One region of the Scandinavium manionii genome, then DNA from elsewhere that is predicted to be linked to it. Evidence: predicted binding sites of a transcription regulator. Region 1 holds the regulator's gene; each other region holds the start of a gene.
What was found. Region 1 encodes Fur, which represses iron uptake genes when iron is present. Its sites were predicted from a motif close to ATAATAATGAGAACNACTATCAA; they were not measured.

Region 1 (3,314 bases):
TCGGTGCTAAATACGACTTCAAAAATGACCTGGTGCTCGAAGCCGCATTTGGTCAGGCAGAAGGCTTTATGGATCAGTACTTCGCCAAAGCCAGCTATAAATTTGATGTTGCCGGGGCGCCACTCTCGACCAGCTACCAGTTCTACGGTGCGCGTGACACCGTCAGTAGCAACACTATCAACGATATCTATGACGGTACCGCGTGGTTACAGGCCCTGACCCTCGGTTATAAAGTGGGCGACGTTGTTGACCTGCGTCTCGAAGGAACATGGGTAAAAGCGGAAGGGCAACAGGGTTACTTCCTTCAGCGTATGACCCCAACCTATGCGTCTTCCAACGGCCGACTGGATATCTGGTGGGATAACCGCTCAGATTTCAACGCCAATGGCGAAAAAGCGGTGTTCTTTGGCGGTATGTATGATCTGAAAAACTGGGATATGCCGGGCTGGGCTGTGGGCGCGTCTTATGTTTATGCCTGGGATGCCAAACCGTCTGACTGGCTTATCAATAGCGCAGGTCAGCGCGAAGATATCTCCTCGAATAAAATTAAAGAGTCAGCTTACAGCCTCGATGCGATGTACACCGTTCAGGAAGGGCGAGCGAAAGGCACGCTGTTCAAGCTGCACTTTACTCAATACGACAACCACTCCGACATCCCGAGCTATGGCGGGGGTTACGGCAACATCTTCCAGGATGAGCGTGACGTGAAATTCATCGTTATCGCCCCGTTCACCATTTTCTGACAAGTCGCGCGGCAGCGTTAACGTCGCCGCGCGCCTATGAGGCCGTATCATGAAAAAATTGATTCTCATCGCGATGATGGCATCCGGACTTGTCGCATGCACGCAACCCCAGACGCCACAGGAAGATAACAAGCTCAAAGAGGCGTACAGCGCTTGTATTAACACCGCTGAAGGCAACCCGGATAAAATTCAGGCGTGTCAGAATGTGCTGGACGTACTGAAAACCGAGAAGTCACATCAGCAGTTTGCCAATCAGGAAAGCGTGCGGGTTCTGGATTATCAACAGTGCATCCAGGCAACGCGTACTGGCAACGATCAGGCGGTGAAAGCCCGCTGTGACCAGATTTGGAAGGAAATTCGTAACAACAACACGACGACCACAACCACAAAGCCATAACCCTCAACTATCGGCCTCTGTGATTGCCTGAAATTTATGCCAAAAAAAAGCCAACCGCGAGGTTGGCTTTTTGCTTTTGAGCGAACGCTGATTATTTCTCAGCGGCGTCGTGTGCGTGTTCATCTTCACGGCAGTCGCCTTCTGCGCAGTGGCCGTAAAGATAAAGGCTATGGTTGGTCAGACGAATGCCATGTCGAGTGGCGATTTCACGCTGACGCGCTTCGATAGAGTCATCGCTGAACTCAATAACCTTGCCGCAGTCGAGGCAGATTAAGTGATCGTGATGATGCTGCTGAGTCAGTTCGAAAACAGACTTGCCGCCTTCGAAGTTGTGGCGGGTGACAATGCCGGCATCGTCGAACTGGTTCAGAACGCGATAAACCGTTGCCAGACCAATTTCTTCGCCCATATCAATGAGGCGTTTATAAAGGTCTTCCGCACTGACATGGTGATTGTCCGGCTCCTGAAGCACTTCCAGAATTTTCAAACGAGGAAGCGTGACTTTCAGGCCTGCCTTCTTTAATGCGGTATTGTTGTCAGTCATGCGGAATCAGTCCTGTTGCTAGGCGATACACTTCCCTATGAGGAAGTATTACTAAGAATGAATTCAGGATAATGCGTCTCATTATAGGACTGCCTGCCCTAAATGGGAACCGTAAACCCTGAGCAAAGTATGCTTTTCAAAAACGAGGCATCATCTGCAAAGCGAAACATCCGACCTCGTCAAAACAGGTGACATTGTACAGATATGTGCTCAAAAGTTAAAAATTTGTAGCGATTAATTTGATTGCTTTTACCTATTAATTTAACACAACTTATCGCTAATACGGCGCAGTACGAATGCTGCACCGTACTAAATCATTAGGCGTTCTTGATCTCTTCGAGGTGCAGCTCTTCGGAGATTTGTTTCACCCATTTTTCGACACGCTCAGCGGTCAGCTCCGGCTGGCGATCTTCGTCAATGGCCAGACCCACAAAGTGGGCGTCATCAGCCAGACCTTTAGAGGCTTCGAAATGGTAGCCTTCGGTCGGCCAGTGACCAACGATAGTTGCGCCGCGCGGTTCGATGATGTCGCGGATGGTACCCAACGCATCACAGAAATATTCTGCGTAATCTTCCTGATCGCCACAGCCAAACAGTGCGACCAGCTTACCGTTGAAGTCTACCTCTTCCAGCGTCGGGAAGAAGTCGTCCCAGTCACACTGTGCTTCACCGTAGTACCAGGTCGGGATACCCAGCAGCAGAATATCGAAACCTTCGAGATCTTCTTTACTGCTCTTGGCAATGTCATGCACCTCGGCAACGTCTTTGCCAAGCTGCTTCTGGATCATCTTCGCGATATTTTCGGTGTTACCGGTGTCGCTGCCGAAAAAAATACCTGTGATTGCCATGAGTAAAATAACCTCTTGAAACGTATTGAAATGATGGTGGAATGTTGCCCACAGATAAAGGCAATGATAGCAGGAGGAGAAGTGCGCGGAAACTGCAATCGCGCCGTACTGCACTCTCTGCTAAATGAAAGTGATTTTTTGCCGTATTTTCAGACAAGTTCCTGGCCGTGTAATGCAGCCAGTTGTTGCAACAATATCTCTTCGATAAGCTCGCTGCGGCTCATATTTCTGGCGTCAGCCAGTTCATTAAGCGCATCCACGGCATCGTTATTGAGCTTCAACTCAACGCGTTTGAGACCGTTGCTTTTGTCGCGTTTAAGCTGATTACGCTTATTAATGCGTAATTGTTCGTCGCGCGAGAGCGGATTGGTTTTCGGCCTTCCCGGGCGACGCTCATTTGCGAACAAATCTAATGTCGTTCGGTCCGTTTGTTCTTTTGCCATGATTCAGAGTGACTTCGGGGAAACAAGCCGCCAGACGACAGGCCCGGCGCAGATAGCGCGCAATCATACATCAGCGAAACCCGCACGCCAACGCCGGGAGGCACAATGGCGCTTGCTTGCTCGGATTTTAATCATTCTGCCAGATAACGGCGAATCGCACGCAGCACCGCATCCGGTTTTTCTGCGTGAACCCAGTGTCCGGCACCCGCGATCACATGCGCGCGGGCCTGCGGGAACTGTGCCAATAACGCCTCGCGATACTCCGTGGTGACGTAAGGCGAATTTCCGCCAGGGATAAACAGAGCAGGGTGGTCCCAGGCAGGAATCGGTTCCCAGCCA
Region 2 (3,314 bases), on a different contig from region 1:
CGTCTGCACTTCGGTTCATACCATGACGTTGACTCCTCTGAGCTGGCGTTTAAACTGGCTGCTTCTATCGCCTTCAAAGATGGCTTTAAGAAAGCAAAACCAGTTCTGCTTGAGCCTATCATGAAGGTTGAAGTTGAAACTCCAGAAGAGAACACCGGTGATGTTATCGGTGACCTTAGCCGTCGTCGTGGTCAGCTGAAAGGTCAGGAATCTAACGCTACTGGCGTTCAGATTCACGCTGAAGTTCCGCTGTCTGAAATGTTCGGATATGCAACTCAGCTGCGTTCTCTGACCAAAGGTCGTGCTTCTTACTCCATGGAGTTCTTGAAGTACGACGACGCGCCGAACAACGTTGCTCAGGCCGTTATCGAAGCTCGTGGCAAATAAGCCGCAAGGTTAAAACTAATGTCCCGTGCTCTCTCCTTGAGGGGAGAGCACTATAGTAAGGAATATAGCCGTGTCTAAAGAAAAATTTGAACGTACAAAACCGCACGTCAACGTTGGTACTATCGGCCACGTCGACCATGGTAAAACTACTCTGACTGCAGCAATCACCTCCGTACTGGCTAAGACCTACGGCGGCGCTGCTCGCGCATTCGACCAGATCGATAACGCACCAGAAGAAAAAGCTCGTGGTATCACCATCAACACTTCCCACGTTGAATATGACACCCCGACTCGCCACTACGCACACGTAGACTGCCCAGGCCACGCCGACTATGTTAAAAACATGATCACCGGTGCTGCGCAGATGGATGGCGCTATCCTGGTTGTTGCTGCGACTGATGGCCCTATGCCACAGACTCGTGAGCACATCCTGCTGGGTCGTCAGGTAGGCGTTCCTTTCATCATCGTGTTCCTGAACAAATGTGACATGGTTGATGACGAAGAGCTGCTGGAACTGGTTGAGATGGAAGTTCGTGAACTCCTGTCCCAGTACGATTTCCCAGGCGACGACACACCTATCGTTCGTGGTTCCGCGCTGAAAGCGCTGGAAGGCGAAGCTGAGTGGGAAGCTAAAATCATCGAACTGGCTGGTTTCCTGGATTCTTACATCCCAGAACCAGAACGTGCGATCGACAAGCCATTCCTGCTGCCAATCGAAGACGTATTCTCCATCTCCGGCCGTGGTACTGTTGTTACCGGTCGTGTAGAGCGCGGTATCGTTAAAGTTGGTGAAGAAGTAGAAATCGTTGGTATCAAAGAAACTGCGAAAACTACCTGTACTGGCGTTGAAATGTTCCGCAAACTGCTGGACGAAGGCCGTGCTGGTGAGAACGTTGGTGTTCTGCTGCGTGGTATCAAACGTGAAGAAATCGAACGTGGTCAGGTTCTGGCCAAGCCGGGTTCAATCAACCCGCACACCAAGTTCGAATCTGAAGTGTACATCCTGTCCAAAGATGAAGGCGGCCGTCATACTCCGTTCTTCAAAGGCTACCGTCCACAGTTCTACTTCCGTACAACTGACGTGACCGGTACCATCGAACTGCCAGAAGGCGTTGAGATGGTAATGCCAGGCGACAACATCAAAATGGTTGTTACCCTGATCCACCCAATCGCGATGGATGACGGTCTGCGTTTCGCAATCCGTGAAGGCGGCCGTACTGTAGGTGCGGGCGTTGTTGCTAAAGTCATCAGCTAATTACTCGTTAATTAGTTTTGACTAAAAAAGGGCGCTTCGGCGCCCTTTTCGCTATTTATAATTTACCACTGACACAGTTGTTTTCATTTTGTCCGCTTTCTCCCGCACCGGTTCCATAATTGTGCTATTGTAATCATAACTATTCTCATTTACACTTTGAGCATAAATTGAACGGGAGCGATCATGTACGTTTGTTTGTGTAATGGTGTAAGCGATAAAAAAATTCGTCAGGCTGTTCGCCAGTTTCATCCGCAATCTTTTCAACAACTCCGCAAGTTCATTCCCGTGGGAAATCAATGTGGTAAGTGCATTCGCGCCGCGCGCGAGATTATGCAGGACGAATTAACTCAGATGCCGGAATTTAAAGAGATAGCATGAGCCTTCGGTCTTTTTTTTGACATCCCTGTAGCCCGTTCTACGCTTCTATGAGTGGAAGCGGAGGGACTATATAATGAAAGGTGATGTTAAAATCATAAGTTATCTCAATAAATTATTGGGAAATGAGCTTGTCGCAATCAATCAATACTTTCTCCATGCGAGAATGTTCAAAAACTGGGGCCTGACGCGCCTCAATGATGTCGAATACCATGAATCCATCGATGAGATGAAACACGCCGATAAATATATCGAACGTATTTTATTTCTTGAAGGCCTTCCTAATCTGCAGGATCTCGGCAAGCTTGGCATTGGTGAAGATGTCGAAGAAATGCTGCAGTCTGACCTCAGGCTTGAACTCGAGGGTGCCAAAGATCTCCGTGAGGCAATCGCCTATGCTGACACCGTTCATGATTATGTCAGCCGCGATATGATGATTGAAATCCTGGCCGATGAGGAAGGACACATCGACTGGCTTGAAACAGAACTCGATCTGATTGGTAAGTTGGGAATTCAAAACTACCTGCAATCCCAGATCAAAGTGGAAGAATAGTCCACCACGTCTGAAAGCCAATAAGCAGACCCGCTGCGCTCAGAAATGGGCCAAACCGTAGCGGGTTTTTTAATGCCTGGCCTGAGCGAGCGATGATCGCTTCGAAGCACACAAAAAGCAGCGCGGTAGCCGTCGCGATTGTTATCAGCACCGGCAGCTGCTGCCATCCATGCCATGCCCCGAGAGCCGCAAAGAATTTCACATCACCATAGCCTAGCCCTTCTTTATGCCGAATTCCCTTATAGAGCCAGTACAGACCAGCCAGACTGCAGTAGCCCGCGATTGCCCCAATTACGGAAGAGGGCAGGTGTTGGGGTTTAATCACCACATAAAACAGCATCCCACACCAGAGTAACGGACAAACCAGACGATCTGGAAGCAGGCCAGTTTTGTAGTCATACCAGGCAAGTAGACCTGTTAATACGCAGTAGATAACGATGAAGGGGAGGGCGGTGACTGGCATAGGCTTTACCTGAATGAGCAGAAGCCGTGAGTATTCTCAGAAACCGATTCATAGACAAACACGGAAAGTCAGATCGTCGAGAACGCTTCCACAGTGTGCGTTACTGATGCGTTCAATACAGAAGTACTTGCGCACGAGGCCGCAGATTACAGATGGCGTATTTATAAACACTGCTTGCGTCGTGGCCAGATTTACGTATAATGCGCGGGCTTGTCAAAATTGACGGCGGGTTCGATATGAACTCCGACAATGTTGTTTGTTGTCGACAATGTTCCCAATTG
Region 3 (3,314 bases), on a different contig from region 1:
TTTCACCAACTGGCATATTACTGAACTCACCCGGTTGCGCTTTATCCCGGAGGAGTGGCCGTGCGAAATCCGCCAAATGCTGTTCAGCCTGAACGGTGCGGAGATGCTGATTTTAAGTCAGCTCAACAGCCCGCTGGCCTATCAGGAGGTGTTAACCACGCCGCAAGATGCGCATGCGATTTGTGCGAAAGGCAGCGCGCCTGCACCGCGGGATATCAGTGGGCTGTATCTGAAAAAAGAGTCCGCCGCCTGGCGCGAGGCGGAGAGCCGGGCCAGGACCTTAGCCCGCAACGCGGGGATGACGCTTGAGGAGTTTGCTGGCTGGAACGGTTTTGATCTGGCAGTGGATTTTTATCGCTTGCGCAATGCCGATGAGCTGGCGCTGAGGGATATTTCCGTCTCTCGCCTGAGGGAATACCGTCTGTTGACCTTAACACTGGCGAAGTCTCTGCCTGCCGAGATGCCGGAGGTCACCGCAGACAGTCCGTTTGATATGATTTTCCGCCTGCGCTTCGGCAGTATTTTCAGCGTGATTGATAAATATCTGAAAGGCAGCCCGAGCCGCAATTTCCATCTGGATACGAAAACAGGCGAGATCCACGCCATCTGATCAGAAGAGTGTTTTTATTCCCCTCCGAACTGCCCGGGACGGAGGGGGATTCATCAGTTAGCCATGCCTAAGCCCACGATATTCGCGGCGATGATAATCACCACGCAGCCCAGACTCAGCACACCGATCGGACGACGGCCGGCATTGTTCCACTCTTTCATAATTAACCCGACCAAACCGCCGCACAGCACGTAGAAACTCATGTGCAGCATCCAGCTCATGTAATCGTACTGCGCCGGAATGCTGGCGTGGCCCCAGGCGTAGAAAAAGAACTGCAAATACCACATCAGGCCCGCGAGGGCGGAAAACAGGATATTGCCGATGATCATCGGTTTTGCTAGTGAGAAGTCTGCTTTTACCGACAGGTTTGGCTTGGTTGCCAGGCGGAAGAAGCAGAAGCCGAGGTTAATCACCGCGCCACCGCCCATGATGATGACGTAGCTTGGCAGTGCCACGTACAGGGGATCGACGCCGAGGGCGGCCGCCGCTTCATGCATCGGTTTGGCCGCGTTCATGGCGAAGGACATCCCCGCCGAGAAAATGCCGCACATTACCGCCAGAATCAGCCCCTTTTTCAGGTTGAACTCTTCGGCTTTGATACCCATTTTGCGTTCTTTCAGCTGACCGGCGCGTGTGACGATACCCACGCCAATCACGGCCACCAGCACGCCCAACAGCGTCATTCGCCCGCCTTCGGTGCCGACCAGCACGTGGAACTGACCGTTGATAATCGGGGTCATCAGGGTGCCGACAATTAGCGTGATGCCGATGGCGATACCAATCCCCATCGACATGCCGAGATAGCGCATGGTCAGGCCGTAGTTGATATTGCCGATGCCCCACATCGCGCCAAACAGAAACACCGGCAGCAGCGTAGAGGCATTAAAGGAACGGTAGTACGCCCAGAAATCAGGTAACAACATGGCGCTGATGGCCCAGGGCAGAATTAACCATGAGACAAAACCACCAATCGCCCACATGGTTTCCCAGGACCAATTTTTAACTTTCTTGAACGGGGCATAGAAACAGGCTGCACTGGCCGCACCTATCAAATGCCAAAGAATACCCATCGTAATCGCGTGACTCATTTTTTTACCCTCAATGTTTTACATCGATGAATCTTTCATCTGACGTGACGAGTGTAAAAATTAGTCAATTGATTAACCTTCAGACCGCTGCCGTCCATGCCCCATACCTGGCAAAAAGCGCGTGTTACCCTTGAGCGGGCTCACAAAATCAGCCACATACCTAAAAGTTATAACCTTATTAAAATTACGGCATTGATAAACATTTTCAATATCATTTAATTAACTATAATGGACCAACTGCTTACGCGGCGTAACACCTCTGCCGCCCGATGATAATTGGAGATGAATATGAGTTATACACTGCCATCCCTGCCGTACGCGTACGACGCCCTTGAGCCGCACTTCGACAAGCAGACGATGGAAATCCATCACTCTAAACACCACCAGGCCTATGTGAACAACGCGAATGCTGCGCTGGAAAGCCTGCCTGAGTTTGCAAACCTGCCTGTTGAAGAACTGATCACCAAACTGGATCAGCTGCCAGCAGACAAGAAAAACGTTCTGCGTAACAACGCTGGCGGTCACGCAAACCACAGCCTGTTCTGGAAAGGCCTGAAAACCGGTACTACTCTGCAGGGCGACCTGAAAGCGGCTATCGAAAGCACCTTCGGCTCTGTTGAGAAATTCAAAGAAGAGTTCGAGAAAGCTGCTGCTACCCGTTTCGGCTCTGGCTGGGCGTGGCTGGTACTGAAAGACGGCAAACTGGCCGTTGTTTCTACCGCTAACCAGGATTCCCCACTGATGGGTGAAGCTGTTTCTGGCACCTCCGGTTTCCCAATCCTGGGCCTGGACGTGTGGGAGCACGCTTACTACCTGAAATTCCAGAACCGTCGCCCGGACTACATCAAAGCGTTCTGGGACGTGGTGAACTGGGATGAAGCTGCTGCACGTTTCGCGGCTAAAAAATAAGGCGACCCCACGCCTCTGTTGCCTTCTGGCAGCACAAAAACCCTGCTGAATAGCGGGGTTTTTTTATGCCTGCATGCGTGGGATGTGATAAACGTCAAAAATAAAAACATTGATCCTCTAAATATAAAACCTCGTTTCAATTTGTTTGTGTGATCACTGTTCTTTCTCCCCGTAGGGACTATTGTTTTGCCTGTTGCGGCGCTCCCGAGCGCACAACAACGCTGAAAATATAGCCAATACAACAGGTTCTTACGGGTGGTGACATGCAAATCAAACGTGCAATTGAAAAAATCCCCGGTGGCATGATGCTGGTTCCGCTGTTTATCGGCGCACTGTGTCATACCTTTTCTCCTGGTGCGGGTAAGTACTTCGGCTCATTCACTAATGGGATGATCACCGGCACGGTGCCGATTCTGGCGGTGTGGTTTTTCTGTATGGGCGCCTCCATCAAACTGAGTGCGACCGGTACGGTTCTGCGTAAATCCGGCACGCTGGTCGTGACCAAAATTGCTGTGGCGTGGGTGGTTGCCGCCATTGCATCCCGTATTATCCCTGAGCATGGCGTTGAGGCTGGGTTCTTCGCCGGGCTATCCACGCTGGCGCTGGTGGCGTGTATGGACATGACCAACGGCGGGCTGTACGCCTCTATCATGCAGCAGTACGGCACCAAAGAAGAAGCGGGTGCGTTCGTCCTGATGTCGCTGGAA
Region 4 (3,314 bases), on a different contig from region 1:
GTTTGTTGCGTCTGGCGATTGTGCCGAACGTCAGTGGTCATTCCTGACTCTGGAAATGCCACAGTGGCTGGTAGGGATTTTTGTGGTCTTCCTGGTCATCGGTCTGCTGGTGTTGATTGCCCAGCCAGTCAAACCGAAAAAACGCGACCTCTTCGGTAGGTAAAAGCAAAGTGGTTCAGGAAGATAGACGTAAAACGGCAACCTCGGTTGCCGTTTTTAATGCTTGCTCACTCTCCCTGCAGGAGCGGATCAGGACGAAGGCATCAGGCGGCACCACATCCTTAAGCCCTTCCCTGCGCCCAGTATGCCATAAAGCTCGCGCAGTCCCTGTTGAGCTGCTGTTTCTCAATCAGGCTGCGACGCAGGTTTTTCACCAGCGTTGATTCTGCCGCCACCCAGGCCTGAAAGCCCGCGGCCTCGCGCGCCCTTTCCCACAGCAACTCTCCATCCAGACTGTTCTCTTCCGTCGACTGCTCTCGCGCCAACGCATACGCCGGGATCGTCACCTCGCGCTCTACCACACTCAGTAAATCGTCCTGCCTGTCGCGCGCCAGCCAGTGTACGTCGGCGAAAGGGAAATCCTGCAGCTGAAAATCAGCCTCATGCGGTACGGTGAAAAAGGCCTGCACGCGCGGCGGATTCGTTTTTTTCGCCAGCTGTTCCAGAATCCCCATTGCCGCAGGCAGCGCCGTTTCGTCGGCAATCAGCAGTGCCTGGCGCACGCTATCGTTATCCAGCCATTCATACCCGCCGCTGTTCTCGTCAGAGGCACCATTCGGGGCCACCATTTGCAGCGCATCACCCGGCCTGGCGTGCGTTGCCCATCGCGAAGCCGGCCCGCCGTCACCGTGCAGCACGAATTCCACGTCCACTTCCTGCGCATCCACCCGCAGTTCGCGCAGCGTGTAGGTGCGCATTACCGGGCGTTTCGCTTTCGGCAGTGCCAGATAATCCTGATACCAGGTGTCGCTCACCGCCATGGAGGCCGTGTCTTCCCCGTCTTCGGCGAAGAGCAGTTTGATGCGTTGATCCGGCGATTCATGTTTCATCTGCGCCACTTCAGGCCCGGTAAACACGCAGCGCAAAAGAGAGGGTGAAACCTGAATCCGTCTCGCTAAAACGACGTTAAAAATACGATAGCCCGCGGCCATGTTCCGGCTCCTGTCGAGGGAAAACGGCATTCCGGCGCTGACTGACTGCGCACGGAATACCGCCACAAAGTGTGGGTAAATCATAGAGATAATGAAAACAAATATGACAAAATGAGTTGCCAGTGTAAACAGAATGAATATCATAACGATAACTATTATCAATATTGACACATTCTTACCTTCTGTTACGACTACTGGGAAATTGATAACAATGAAGCGCAGCACTCTTTGGATGTTGAACCCTTGTTTACTGGCCATGCTTTCCGCCTCGGCCTGGGCTGAAACGCAAAAGGAAGACACGCTGGTGGTGTCCGCCAGCCGGGCCAATCACACCGTTGCTGATATGGCACAAACCACGTGGGTCATTGAACAAGCGGACATTGAGCAGCAGGTTCAGGGCGGCAAAGAGTTGAAAGAGGTGCTGGCGCAGCTGATCCCGGGTATGGACGTCAGCAGCCAGGGGCGCACCAACTACGGCATGAATATGCGCGGGCGCTCGATGATGGTGATGGTGGATGGCGTGCGCCTGAACTCTTCCCGCAGCGACAGCCGTCAGCTGGATTCCATCGATCCGTTCAACATTTCGCGCATCGAAGTCATTTCCGGCGCCACTTCGCTGTACGGCGGCGGCAGCACCGGCGGGTTGATTAATATCGTCACCAAAAAAGGCCAGCCGGAAACTGAAGTGGAATTCCAGGCCGGTGGGAAAAGTGGGTTTAACAGCCATAACGATCATGACGAAAATATCGCGGCAGCGGTGAGCGGCGGCAACGATAACGCCTCCGGTCGTCTGTCCGTGGCATATCAGCGTTATGGCGGCTGGTATGACGGAAATGGCGATGAGGTGATTATCGATAACACCCAAACCGGCCTGCAGTATTCCGACCGTCTGGACATCATGGGCACCGGTACGATTAACATTGATGACCACCAGCAACTCCAGCTGACGACGCAGTATTACAAGAGCCAGTCCGACGGTAAACACGGCCTTTTCCTCGGAGATAACTTCTCGGCGGTAACCGGTGACGCTGACGCATATAACAAGAGCAATCTTGATTCCGATCGCCTGCCGGGCACGGAACGCCATCTGATTAACCTGCAGTACTCTAATACCGACGTCTGGGGTCAGGATCTGGTGGCACAAATTTACTATCGCGACGAAAGCCTGACGTTTTACCCCTTCCCGACGCTGAGCAAAGGCACCGTCACCAGCATTGGCGCGTCCCAGCAAAAAACCGATTTTTACGGCGGGAAGCTCACGCTGAACAGCAAGCCGATGGATGACCTGAATCTGACCTGGGGCGTCGATGTCGATCATGAATCGTTTAACGCAAACCAGCAGTTCTTCGATCTCGACAAAGCCGCAGCCAGCGGCGGTATGACGCTCGAAAACGCCTATAATGTCGGCCGTTATCCAGGTTACAGCATCACTAATCTCGCGCCGTTCCTGCAGGCGAGCTATGACATTAGCGCCATCACGTTAACCGGCGGTATGCGTTATCAGTACACTGAAAACAAGGTCGATGACTTTATCGGCTACACGCAGCAACAGGCGATCGCTAACGGGAAAGCCACCTCAGCGGATGCGGTGCCGGGCGGCAAAACGGACTACAACAACCTGCTGTTCAACGCCGGGATCCTCGGTCATCTCACCGAACGCCAGCAGCTGTGGTTTAACTTCTCTCAGGGCTTTGAAATCCCTGACCTGGCGAAGTATTACGGCTCCGGGAATTACACGCTGGTTGACGGCCATTACCGCCTGAACAACAGCGTGAACGTCAATGATTCGACGCTCGACGGCATTAAAGTCAACGCGTACGAGCTGGGCTGGCGTTTGACCGGCGACAACCTACGCACTCAGGTCGCGGCCTATTACTCGCTGTCCGATAAAACCATCAACATCAATAAATCCGACATGACCATTAGCCTTGAGGACGACAAGCGTCGGATTTATGGCGTGGAAGGTCAGGTGGATTACTTCTTCACCGCCAGCGACTGGAGTCTCGGTTCGAACTTTAACGCCATCAAGTCGGAAACCCGTGAAAACGGCAAATGGGAGAAACTGACGGTAGACAGCGCCAGCCCGTCGAAGGTGAGCGCATGGGTAAACTGGGCGCCGGGAGACTGGGGTTTACGCGTGCAGAGCACCCAGACGTTTGACGT

Region 2: a site for Fur is predicted at 1,769-1,791, ahead of bfd (bacterioferritin-associated ferredoxin). Genes of this name have one in related genera too.
Region 3: a site for Fur is predicted at 1,891-1,913, ahead of sodA (superoxide dismutase [Mn]). Genes of this name have one in related genera too.
Region 4: a site for Fur is predicted at 1,291-1,313, ahead of MUU51_RS04500 (TonB-dependent siderophore receptor). Genes of this name have one in related genera too.

Annotation. Positions count from the first base shown of each region.
Region 1 is NZ_JALIGC010000040.1:363,309-366,622, reverse strand. It holds gene chiP (chitoporin ChiP) at 1-743, shown strand, start outside; gene chiQ (ChiQ/YbfN family lipoprotein) at 793-1,140, shown strand; gene fur (ferric iron uptake transcriptional regulator) at 1,232-1,684, opposite strand; gene fldA (flavodoxin FldA) at 2,002-2,532, opposite strand; gene ybfE (LexA regulated protein) at 2,682-2,975, opposite strand; gene ybfF (esterase) at 3,107-3,314, opposite strand, start outside.
Region 2 is NZ_JALIGC010000037.1:413,745-417,058, forward strand. It holds gene fusA (elongation factor G) at 1-387, shown strand, start outside; gene tuf (elongation factor Tu) at 458-1,642, shown strand; gene bfd (bacterioferritin-associated ferredoxin) at 1,826-2,020, shown strand; gene bfr (bacterioferritin) at 2,094-2,570, shown strand; gene MUU51_RS11715 (prepilin peptidase) at 2,554-3,033, opposite strand.
Region 3 is NZ_JALIGC010000029.1:61,572-64,885, forward strand. It holds gene MUU51_RS01670 (metallophosphoesterase family protein) at 1-610, shown strand, start outside; gene rhaT (L-rhamnose/proton symporter RhaT) at 664-1,698, opposite strand; gene sodA (superoxide dismutase [Mn]) at 1,987-2,607, shown strand; gene kdgT (2-keto-3-deoxygluconate transporter) at 2,871-3,314, shown strand, end outside.
Region 4 is NZ_JALIGC010000033.1:120,404-123,717, forward strand. It holds gene dsbB (disulfide bond formation protein DsbB) at 1-163, shown strand, start outside; gene MUU51_RS04495 (siderophore-interacting protein) at 282-1,151, opposite strand; gene MUU51_RS04500 (TonB-dependent siderophore receptor) at 1,363-3,314, shown strand, end outside.